DNA from 3 places in the Agarivorans sp. JK6 genome. Region 1 is predicted to be linked to each of the others. Evidence: predicted binding sites of a transcription regulator. Region 1 holds the regulator's gene; each other region holds the start of a gene.
What was found. The regulator sigma-54, encoded in region 1, starts transcription at its own class of promoters, with help from an activator protein. The targets are predictions, from matches to a motif close to GTTGGCACGNNNNTNGNNT.
Positions count from the first base shown of each region.

Region 2: OV592_RS15525 (CmpA/NrtA family ABC transporter substrate-binding protein) is a predicted target of sigma-54. The motif match lies at 1,397-1,415, and genes of this name have one in related genera.
Region 3: OV592_RS17470 (PEP-CTERM sorting domain-containing protein) is a predicted target of sigma-54. The motif match lies at 1,450-1,468, and genes of this name have one in related genera.

Region 1 covers NZ_CP113525.1:3,983,448-3,986,726, reverse strand. Annotated here, with positions in the region: gene rapZ (RNase adapter RapZ) at 1-237, opposite strand, end outside; gene ptsN (PTS IIA-like nitrogen regulatory protein PtsN) at 264-707, opposite strand; gene hpf (ribosome hibernation promoting factor) at 716-1,003, opposite strand; gene OV592_RS18350 (RNA polymerase factor sigma-54) at 1,028-2,530, opposite strand; gene lptB (LPS export ABC transporter ATP-binding protein) at 2,583-3,279, opposite strand, start outside.
Region 2 covers NZ_CP113525.1:3,345,736-3,349,014, reverse strand. Annotated here, with positions in the region: gene OV592_RS15540 (M48 family metallopeptidase) at 1-84, shown strand, start outside; gene OV592_RS15535 (GNAT family N-acetyltransferase) at 65-553, shown strand; gene OV592_RS15530 (FKBP-type peptidyl-prolyl cis-trans isomerase) at 607-1,227, shown strand; gene OV592_RS15525 (CmpA/NrtA family ABC transporter substrate-binding protein) at 1,471-2,856, shown strand; gene OV592_RS15520 (ABC transporter permease) at 2,926-3,279, shown strand, end outside.
Region 3 covers NZ_CP113525.1:3,786,257-3,789,535, reverse strand. Annotated here, with positions in the region: gene OV592_RS17480 (ABC transporter ATP-binding protein) at 1-385, opposite strand, end outside; gene OV592_RS17475 (hypothetical protein) at 395-1,024, opposite strand; gene OV592_RS17470 (PEP-CTERM sorting domain-containing protein) at 1,524-2,261, shown strand; gene OV592_RS17465 (OsmC family protein) at 2,328-2,792, opposite strand; gene OV592_RS17460 (cupin domain-containing protein) at 2,954-3,279, shown strand, end outside.

The sequences.
Region 1 (3,279 bases):
ATTAATGTCTGGTCCTGCATCTCGTATTAGCTGTCCTACCGGTGATAGCTCATCGGGAAGATTTCGAATATCAATGCTAATGGCTACTTTAGAATAGGTTTTTTTTAAGTTGTCGATAAGTGATTGCCAAAGCACAACCGGCAAGTTGTCGACGCAATAGTAGCCGAGATCTTCCAATACTCTTAAGGCGACGGTTTTACCTGAACCCGAGCGCCCACTAACGATGATCAGTTCCATGATAATCCCTAAGGCTGATTAGAGTATTAGGCTACCATGATGTCGTACAATTCGTCATCACTTTGTGCACAACGAAGTTGTTTACATATTTGCTTATCGTTAAGTTTTTCAGCTACTTGAGCTAGAGTATTAAGATGTTGCTTACATTGATCTTCGGGTACTAGTAATGCAAATACCAAGTCTACCGGCTTGTTATCTATAGCATCGAAGGAAATAGGGGGATCGCAACGCAAGAAAACCGCTGTGGCTTGATGCTGATTGTCGATACGGCCATGAGGAATAGCGATGCCTTGGCCAATACCTGTACTGCCCATTTTTTCTCGATTTAACAAGCTTTCAAAAATGCATTGAGTAGTGGTATCAAGCTGCTTGGCGGCCAGTTCGCTTACTATTTCTAGGGCGCGTTTTTTTGAAGAGCATTGAACTGCACTTTGGGTGCAGTCCAAGCTAAGTACTTTATTTAGTTGCATGGGGGTGGCTAACGTTTGTTAAGTTTTTCTTTATGTTTGATGACTTGGCGATCAAGTTTATCAATCAGACTGTCGATGGCGGCATACATGTCAGAATGCTCAGAGGTTGCAAATACTTCGCCGCCGTTTAAATGTAATGTGGCTTCAGCAATTTGGTTCAGTTTTTCTACGTTGAGGATGACGTGAACGTTATTGATCTGATCGAATCGTCGGGTGAGTTTGGCAAACTTGGTGTGGACATATTCTTTCAAAGATTCAGTTATTTCTACGTGGTGTCCAGTAAGGTTAATTTGCATAGATATCTTCCCCTTTTAGTGGCCTTAGATAAGGCTCTTACGTTGGTTAGAAGGTGGAATTGCTAAAGACTCACGATATTTAGCAATCGTACGTCTTGCCACCTTGATCCCCTGATCTGCCAAAATATCAGCAATTTTGCTGTCGCTGAGTGGTTTACTGGTATTTTCGGCAGCTACCAGTTTCTTGATTAATGCACGAATAGCGGTTGATGAGCACTCACCCCCGCCATCGGTAGCCACATGGCTAGAAAAGAAATACTTAAGCTCGAAGATGCCGCGAGGTGTATGCATGAATTTTTGGGTGGTTACCCGGGAAATGGTGGATTCATGCATTTCTACAGCTTCTGCAACATCGTTCAGTACCATTGGCTTCATGGCTTCTTCGCCATACTCAAAAAACGCCTGTTGATGATGAACAATGCAGTTGGATACTTTTAATAGGGTTTCGTTGCGGCTCTCGATACTTTTAATAAACCACTTGGCTTCTTGTAAGTGGCTACGAATAAACTGGGTATCGTTAGCGTTGGTAGAGGTTTTACTTAAAGATGCATAGTGGGAGTTAACACGCAACTTAGGCATTGCATCTGGATTGAGTTCTACAACCCAGCGACCTTGGCGTTTTACAACCGATACATCCGGGATAACATACTGGGCTTGATTAGGCTCAACCGCGTTACCAGGCCGAGGTTCAAGCGTATGAATCAAACGCATGACTTCGCGTAGCTGGTCTTCTTTAAGTTTGGTTTTGCGGGCTAATAGACGAAAATCGCGATTAGCTAATACATCTATGTGATTTGAAACTACATCTTTGGCTTCATTTAGCCAAGGTGTGTCTTCGGCAAAACGGCTTAATTGGATTAGTAAACACTCTTGCAGCGAGCGCGCTGCTATACCAACGGGGTCGAAATGTTGGATGCGTTTAAGTACTGCTTCTACTTCATCTAGCTCTACATCTAAGTCATTGTTATCGCTTGAACGTAAGCCTTCTAGTAGCTGCTCACAGTCTTGGGTGAGGTAGCCCGATTCATCTACCGCATCAATAATGGCTAAAGCAATGGCTTGGTCTACTTCACTAAATGGAGTGAGTTGCATTTGCCACAATAAGTGGTCTTGTAAAGAGTCGACAGTTTCGCCCTGAAACAACATATCGTTGTCATCGCTCACGGCGCTGCCAGATGAGCTGGCTGGGGCAGAGCTGGCGCTGTAGATATCGTCCCAAGTAGAGTCAACAGGAAGGTCGTCAGAAACAGTTTCTTGGTTAATGGCATCGCCTGCTTCAATTTGACTGTTGTCTATGTCCGCAGTGGATTCGGCCTCGGTAGACTTCTCGTTGGCAGATTTAGCGTCGGTTGCGTCACTATCACTGGCGTGAGACTCATCCGCCTCAAGCAGAGGGTTACTTTCCAGAGCCTCTTGAATCTCTTGCTGTAAATCCAGTGTTGAAAGCTGGAGTAAGCGAATGGCCTGTTGTAACTGGGGGGTCATGGTTAACTGCTGACCAAGACGCAACTGCAAAGATGCTTTCATTAACTACCGCTGTTCCTTCTTCTTATTGTCTTTTTTTAAACTTGCACTTTAACTATAGCTTGAATTGTTCTCCGAGATAAACTCGTTTCACATGTTCGTTTTCGAGAATTTCTTCTGGCTTTCCTGAGGCTATCAATTCGCCTTGGCTAACGATATAGGCATGCTCACAAACATCGAGAGTTTCTCGAACATTGTGGTCGGTAATTAGTACACCTAGACCGCGATCACGTAGGTGTTCAATGATCTTTTTAATATCGATAACAGAAATAGGATCTACCCCTGCGAAGGGTTCGTCAAGCAAAATAAACTTAGGTGCGGCGGCTAGAGCTCTAGCAATCTCAACTCTCCGGCGTTCACCACCTGACAAGCTCATGCCTAGGTTTTTGCGAATATGGCCAATGTGAAACTCTTCAAGAAGGTCGTCTAACGCACCAATTTGTTGCTCTTTATCGAGGTCTTTTCGGGTCTCTAATACGGCAAGAATGTTCTTCTCCACAGATAAGCGGCGAAAGATAGACGCTTCTTGCGGAAGGTAGCCAATGCCTTTACGTGCACGAGTGTGCATCGCTGTACTAGAGATATCGTCATCATCGATGAGGATTCGGCCTTGGTCACGAGGCACCAAACCCACCACCATGTAAAAAGTGGTTGTTTTGCCAGCGCCATTGGGACCTAACAAGCCAACAATTTTACCGGTTTCTACATTTAGACTAACGTTTTTAACGACCTTACGGCCCTTATAGGCTTTA
Region 2 (3,279 bases), 640 kb from region 1:
GGTAAATCACCGCAGTGTATTCGACCCGCGAGTTTTGATGCTAAAGAAACCTCTAAAGGGTCAGATGACGATAAAACTAGCTAGCCTTAGTGATGCCGAAGACATCTGCCGGGTTCAGCGACGAAGCTGGCAGCATGTCTACTCTCAGCAACTCATTTCCGATATGTTCCAAGCCCTACCATTTGAACTGCATCAGCAACTGTGGCAGCAACGTCTTAGCAGTGAAGAAAATCAAATTTGGGTATTAAACACGACTGGCATACAGGGTTTTTTAATGCTGGAAAAGCAAACGCCAGAGATTGAATTAGCGGCACTGTATTTACAGCCAGATGTCATTGGCCAAGGCTGGGGTAGAGCTCTATTGGAACAAGCTTGTCAGAGCGCTGCGCAGAAGGATGTGTTCTGCTGGGTGATGCAAGATAACCCGCTTGCAGAGGGCTTTTATCGCCATATGGGCTTTAAATTTACTGGTGAGCAACGCCAAGTAGAATTTGCCAGTAGTTACTTTGTTCAAAAAAAGGCGCATTTAGCCGCAGACCAACGGTTTTTCTAGTGACTTTGTGGTAATCTTTTGGCTCTTTTTAACGATCAGAATTAAGAGTTCAAATGAGCGATAAATATCAAGGCGCAGCAGCGCAAGCAAGTTACGGCTACGGCCTTCAAATTGGTGAGCAAATTGAGCGTGCAGCATTCGACGGCTTAGAAGTGAATGCAATGCTTGACGGTATTCGTGACGTAATGCAAGGCGCGCAACCACAGCTTGATGAAGCAGTTATTAGTGCGGCTTTCCAAGAAATTACTAAAGAAATTGAAGCAAAAAAAGCTGAGCAACATAAAGAAGCTATGGCTGAAGGCGAAAACTTCTTAGCTGATAACGGCAAACGCCCAGAAATCAATAAAACTGAATCTGGTCTTCAATACGAAGTATTAGTTGAAGGTGAAGGCGAATCGCCAAGTGCTAGCAGCAAAGTGCAAGTTCACTATGAAGGTACCTTAATTTCTGGTGAAGTATTCGATAGCTCTGTACAGCGTGGTCAACCTGCAGAATTCCCAGTAAATGGCGTAATTAAAGGCTGGACTGAAGCGCTACAACGCATGAAAGTGGGTGATAAATGGAAGCTATACATTCCTCAAGAGCTTGCTTATGGCTCTCAAGGTGCGGGTGCAGCAATTCCACCTTTTGCAGCCCTAGTATTTGAAGTTGAGTTACTAGCTATTCTTGGTTAATAGAAAACTCAATTAAAAGAAGCCGGCTTTAAGCCGGTTTTTTTATGCGCCAATATTGTGCGTGCCTGTTCTAAGTTAGTGAATTTTATGAAAAAACACGAATACTCCTTTAGGGGTAATAGTGTTTGTAAGTTAATGATTTTTGGTGTTAAAAAAATGTGATCTAGATCTTGGCACATCCTTAGCTACTCCCTAAGTGTTATCACAAATTAGTTACTTCCAAATGGGTATTAGGAGCAGGGAATGCAGAAATCAGCACCATTAAGCTTACAAAAAATCATTAAGACGACCATCGCCGCTGCAGTGGTATCAGCCAGTTTTATTGGCTTCAGCCACGCAGAAGTGGGAGAGCCAGAGAAGGAAGATCTTAAGTTTGGTTTTATTAAACTTACCGACATGGCTCCACTTGCAGTGGCGTATGAAAAAGGCTACTTCGAAGACGAAGGATTGTATGTTCAGTTAGAAGCACAAGCTAACTGGAAAGTATTGTTGGACCGCGTAATTACCGGTGAGCTAGATGGCGCTCACATGTTGGCTGGACAACCTCTAGGGGCAACCATTGGCTTTGGTACTAAGGCCGACATTATCACTGCGTTTAGCATGGACTTAAACGGTAACGCTATTACCGTATCAAACGACATTTGGGCGCAGATGAAGCCGCACGTGCCACATAAAGATGGCAAACCTGTTCATCCAATTAAAGCCGACGCGCTTAAGCCGGTAGTTGATAGTTACATCGACCAAGGTAAGCCATTTAACATGGGCATGGTTTTCCCAGTGTCTACGCATAACTACGAGTTACGTTACTGGCTAGCTGCTGGTGGTATTCACCCTGGTTACTACGCGCCGCACAAAGGCGATACCTCAGGCAAAATTGATGCTGATGCGCTGTTGTCTGTAACGCCACCTCCGCAAATGCCATCAACCATGGAAGCAGGCACTATCTACGGTTACTGTGTGGGTGAACCTTGGAACCAACAAGCCGTATTTAAAGGCATTGGTGTTCCAGTTGTTACCGACTATGAGATTTGGAAAAACAACCCAGAGAAAGTATTTGGTGTAAGTAAAGGTTGGGCTGATGAATATCCAAATACTCACATTCGCGTAGTGAAAGCGATGATTCGTGCAGCCAAGTGGTTGGATGAAGAGAACAACAAAAACCGCCCAGAAGCCGTTAAGATCCTTTCAAAAAGCCAATATGTTGGTGCCGATTACGACGTAATTGCCAACAGTATGACAGGTACCTTTGAATACGAAAAAGGCGATAAGCGCGAAGTGCCAGACTTTAACGTGTTCTTCCGTTACAACGCGACTTACCCTTACTACAGTGATGCAATTTGGTACCTAACGCAGATGCGTCGTTGGGGACAAATTTCTGACAACAAACCAGACTCTTGGTACATGGATATTGCTAAGAAAGTATATCGCCCAGACATTTACGCAATTGCTGCTAAAGAGCTAATTGCTGATGGTGTGATTGATGCTAGCGAGTTTCCTGATTTTGCTACCGAGAGTGGCTTTAAACCGCCACAAAAACACTTCATTGATAACATTGTTTACGATGGTTCAAAACCCAATGCGTATCTTGATAAGTTTTCGATTGGCCTGAAAAAAGACGACAAGATCTAAGCCGAATCGTTATTGAGAGCAGCCGGGCTTAAGGGCCCGGCATCGAGATTTGCAAAAGGAGTTGTAGAGATGAAAGACAAGTTAATTCACTCTTTAGAAACTGTAGGATTAAGCCCTATGGTACCAGTGGTTCGCTTGGCCAGCGGTGAAAACCCAAAGCAGCAATGCACCGAAATATTTGAACGAATAGGGCTGCCTATTTTGGCCATTGCTTTGTTCTTGTTGTTGTGGAGTGTATCAGCGGCAAAAGTACAAACTAGCCTAGGTACCTTGCCTGGCCCAGCCCAAGTTTGGGAGCAATATCAAGGCTTAGTGGTTGAGCATAAAGAGGAGCGTGCGAAAGAAGAGGCCTTCTATGAACGCCAAGAGGCTCGCAATGCGAAGAAACTGGCTAAAAATCCTGATGCAAAAGTAAAAATACGA
Region 3 (3,279 bases), 200 kb from region 1:
CTACTGCATCTAAAATTTGCATAATGCGCTGCTTGCGTTGTTGGCTAGGCACTTTATTTAGCATTAGCGGGTACTCTACGTTTTCGTAGGCGCTCATTACAGGCACCAAGTTGAAGCGTTGGAATACAAAGCCCAGCTGTTGTCGCCTTAGCTGCATACAATGCTGCGGATCTTTATCCAGTTTTACCCCATCAAAATACAGCTCGCCTTGGTAGCTAAGATCTAACAAGCCACAAATATTAAGTAAGGTGCTTTTGCCTGAGCCTGATGGGCCGCAAAGGGCAATCATTTCACCAGCTCGAATATGTTCATTAACATTGTTTAACGCCTGCTGGCTTACTTGGCCGGTTTGGTAAAACTTACTTAAGCCTTTAAATTGCAACATATTCTGTCCTTAGCTCTTGTTTTGTTTAGCCATTAGCTGCGCGGTGAGCTGGCTGTAATCATCATTTACACCGCTTTGCTTAAGTTGCTTAAACCATTGTTGAGCCAGTGCCGGTTGCTGATTGTTTAAGGCCGCCTCTACAGCAAAGCGGTACACCCAAGAAGTGGCTTGCGCAGGAGATTGCAAAAAGCGCTGGTCATTAAGTACTTGTTTGAACAACTGCATACCTTGGTCTTGGTAATTAAAAAAGTCTGGCACGCTGGTAAAGGTAACTGCGGCCGTTGCCTGCATATATATCGCTTGAGGAAGGTAGCGATATTGCTGCTGCCATTGCTCTTCACCAATCAAATTTAAGGCTTTATCCATGCGTGCTAAGCCATCTTCGGTGTAGCGCATTTTGCTCCAAGGCATCCAAGCATCGTCACCTTTTAGAGTCTCGGTGCCGCCTAGATAGAACAAAGTCCAAGGGTCTGAAGGTTGCTGCTGATGGGCGAGTTGTAACTCTTTATACAGTGAATCTAGCTGCGAGTAGTCGCCTTGAGCTGCTTGAAAGTAAGAGGCAAGTTGTTGCTCGTTAATGCTAGCGCTTGCTGAATAAGAGCAAACAAGTAGTAGGCTGGCTAAAGTAAGCTTTTTCATGATCAATCCTTGTCAGTTGAGTACATGAGCAAGATTACGATTGATGTTCCCTTACAGCTGCATGATGCGATAAAAGGCAAAACCGCCGGACTAAATGCCGATAGCGAAGGATGAATGGATTGAGAGTACCGTTATCGATGGCGACGCTTTTCTGTAAATTGCGGCTAGCATTGGATTGTCATTAAAACCTTATAAGTTAATCCTTAGCGCTGCCATTGCTGAGGTTGAATGGTTATTTGGAGTGGTAGCGTTGTTTACCTGTGAAAAATGCGCTGCTTGATGAGTTCACCATTTAAAAGCTGAATAAATATAAAATCTTAGAATTTACAGATTATAAACACTGCTTTAATGTCAGCTATTTATACAAATATTTTTTTTGAATCACTTATTATTTATTAACTACTTGTTTTAAAAGATATTAGTGTTTTGGTATGACAAGTGCATCCGTGTTTAGTGATATGTAGGAAATTACTTGCTACATCCTAAAAAGGAATTAAACATGCTGAATCTACGTCATTCATTGGTATTAAGCTTATTACTGGTGTTAGGTAACGCCCACGCTGGAGTGATAGTTGTTGATTACAATGGGTCTTTTGATGAGGCAGATGTAGTTGCAGAAGGTGGTTTGCCTGCTGGTGATTTTGACACCATTGGTGGGGTCGATGATGTTGCACTTTTCAATTTAGTGGAAGGTGAGAACGCCTTTTATGGTTCAATTTACAGCCCGCTGGACAGCGGAGATGTTTTCAATATTGGCATCACTGCAGGTATGCGTTTAGTGGGAGCCAGTATCGATTGGGGAACCAACTTGCCTGGTATTAATTGGACCTTCGGCACACCTATTTCACCTGATTATCGCCAACAAACTACATTTGGCGCTACTGCGCCAACTTGGTTCCTTGAAGAGAGTTCTACAACGCCAGAAATTTTTACCATTCCTGAACTAGAAGATGGGGTTTTGGGTTTAAATGGCAAAAGCTTTGATGCACCAAGTTTAGATGTTACTGAAGGTATTTACTTGAGTAGCCTGCTTGATCAAGGCAACACCTGTGCACAAACCTATGTGGTTAATTTTCCAGGTTATAGCCCTGAATGTGTGGAAGGTATCGATTATAAACTTACTTTCATTGTAGAGAGCACTTTGCCGGTAACGCAGGTTTCTGAGCCGAGTACTATTTTGTTAGCTATGTTTGCGATGCTTGGATTTGGTGTTTCAAGAAAAAGACTTAGCAAATAACAAGCTAGTTGTTTATTCATTAAAGCCTTGGTCTCACCAAGGCTTTTTTTATTGGCTGGTTTAGCACTACAGCACAATATTAGTGGTGATTTTGCTGTTCACGGAGTTGGCAATAAAACATTGCTGGTGGGCTTGATGATGCATTTTCTCAAGCTTAGCTAGGCTCACCTCTTGCCCTGAAAAAATCACTTTAGGGTTGAGCTTTACCTCTGTCATGGCCATTTCTCCTTGTTCATTTAAGGCCATTATTCCTACCGCTTTGTCTTCATAGCTATCCACTACCAAACGGTTTTTCGCGGCAATGGATAAGAAAAATAACATATGGCAGCTAGACAGTGAGGCAACAAAAGCTTCTTCTGGGTCAACGTTTGCTTCTACCGAGTAAGGCAGCGGCACCACATGCGGTGACGACGAGGCGGCAACAGTTTGGCCGCCATCAAAGTGCCAATGGTGGCCTCGGCTGTAATGGTTGTCGGTATAAGCTTCATCGGTTTGGCGTTGCCACTCTACAATGGCGAAGTATTCAGACATAAGCATTCCTGCGGTGAGTTAGCAAAGTTAAAACAACACGGCCTTAGCATGCTGCAGTCGTTAGTGCTTGGCAATGACAAATTCAAGCTTAAGGGCATGAGCTTGAAATTTATTGTCAAGCAAGCAACTCTAATGGTTAACAGCGTTTTTTAGGAACCATTATGCTCAACATGAATTTTGACCAAGCCTTGGCGATCGATACCGAACAAATGGATTGGCTAGCTAGCCCCTCTGCTGGGGTATTGCGTAAACCGCTAGAGCGAGAAGCTAAAGAGTCTGGTCATGTCACCAGCATTGTCCAGTATCAGCCAAAGTCTTTTTTCCCTGAACATCCGCATCCACAAGGTGAAGAAATCTTGGTATTAGAAGGCGTGTTTTCTGATGAGCATGGCGATTACCCAGCGGGTACGTATATTCGTAATCCGCCAGGCAGCAAACATAGCCCTTTTAGCAAACAAGGCTGCGTGATATTTGTGAAACTTAATCA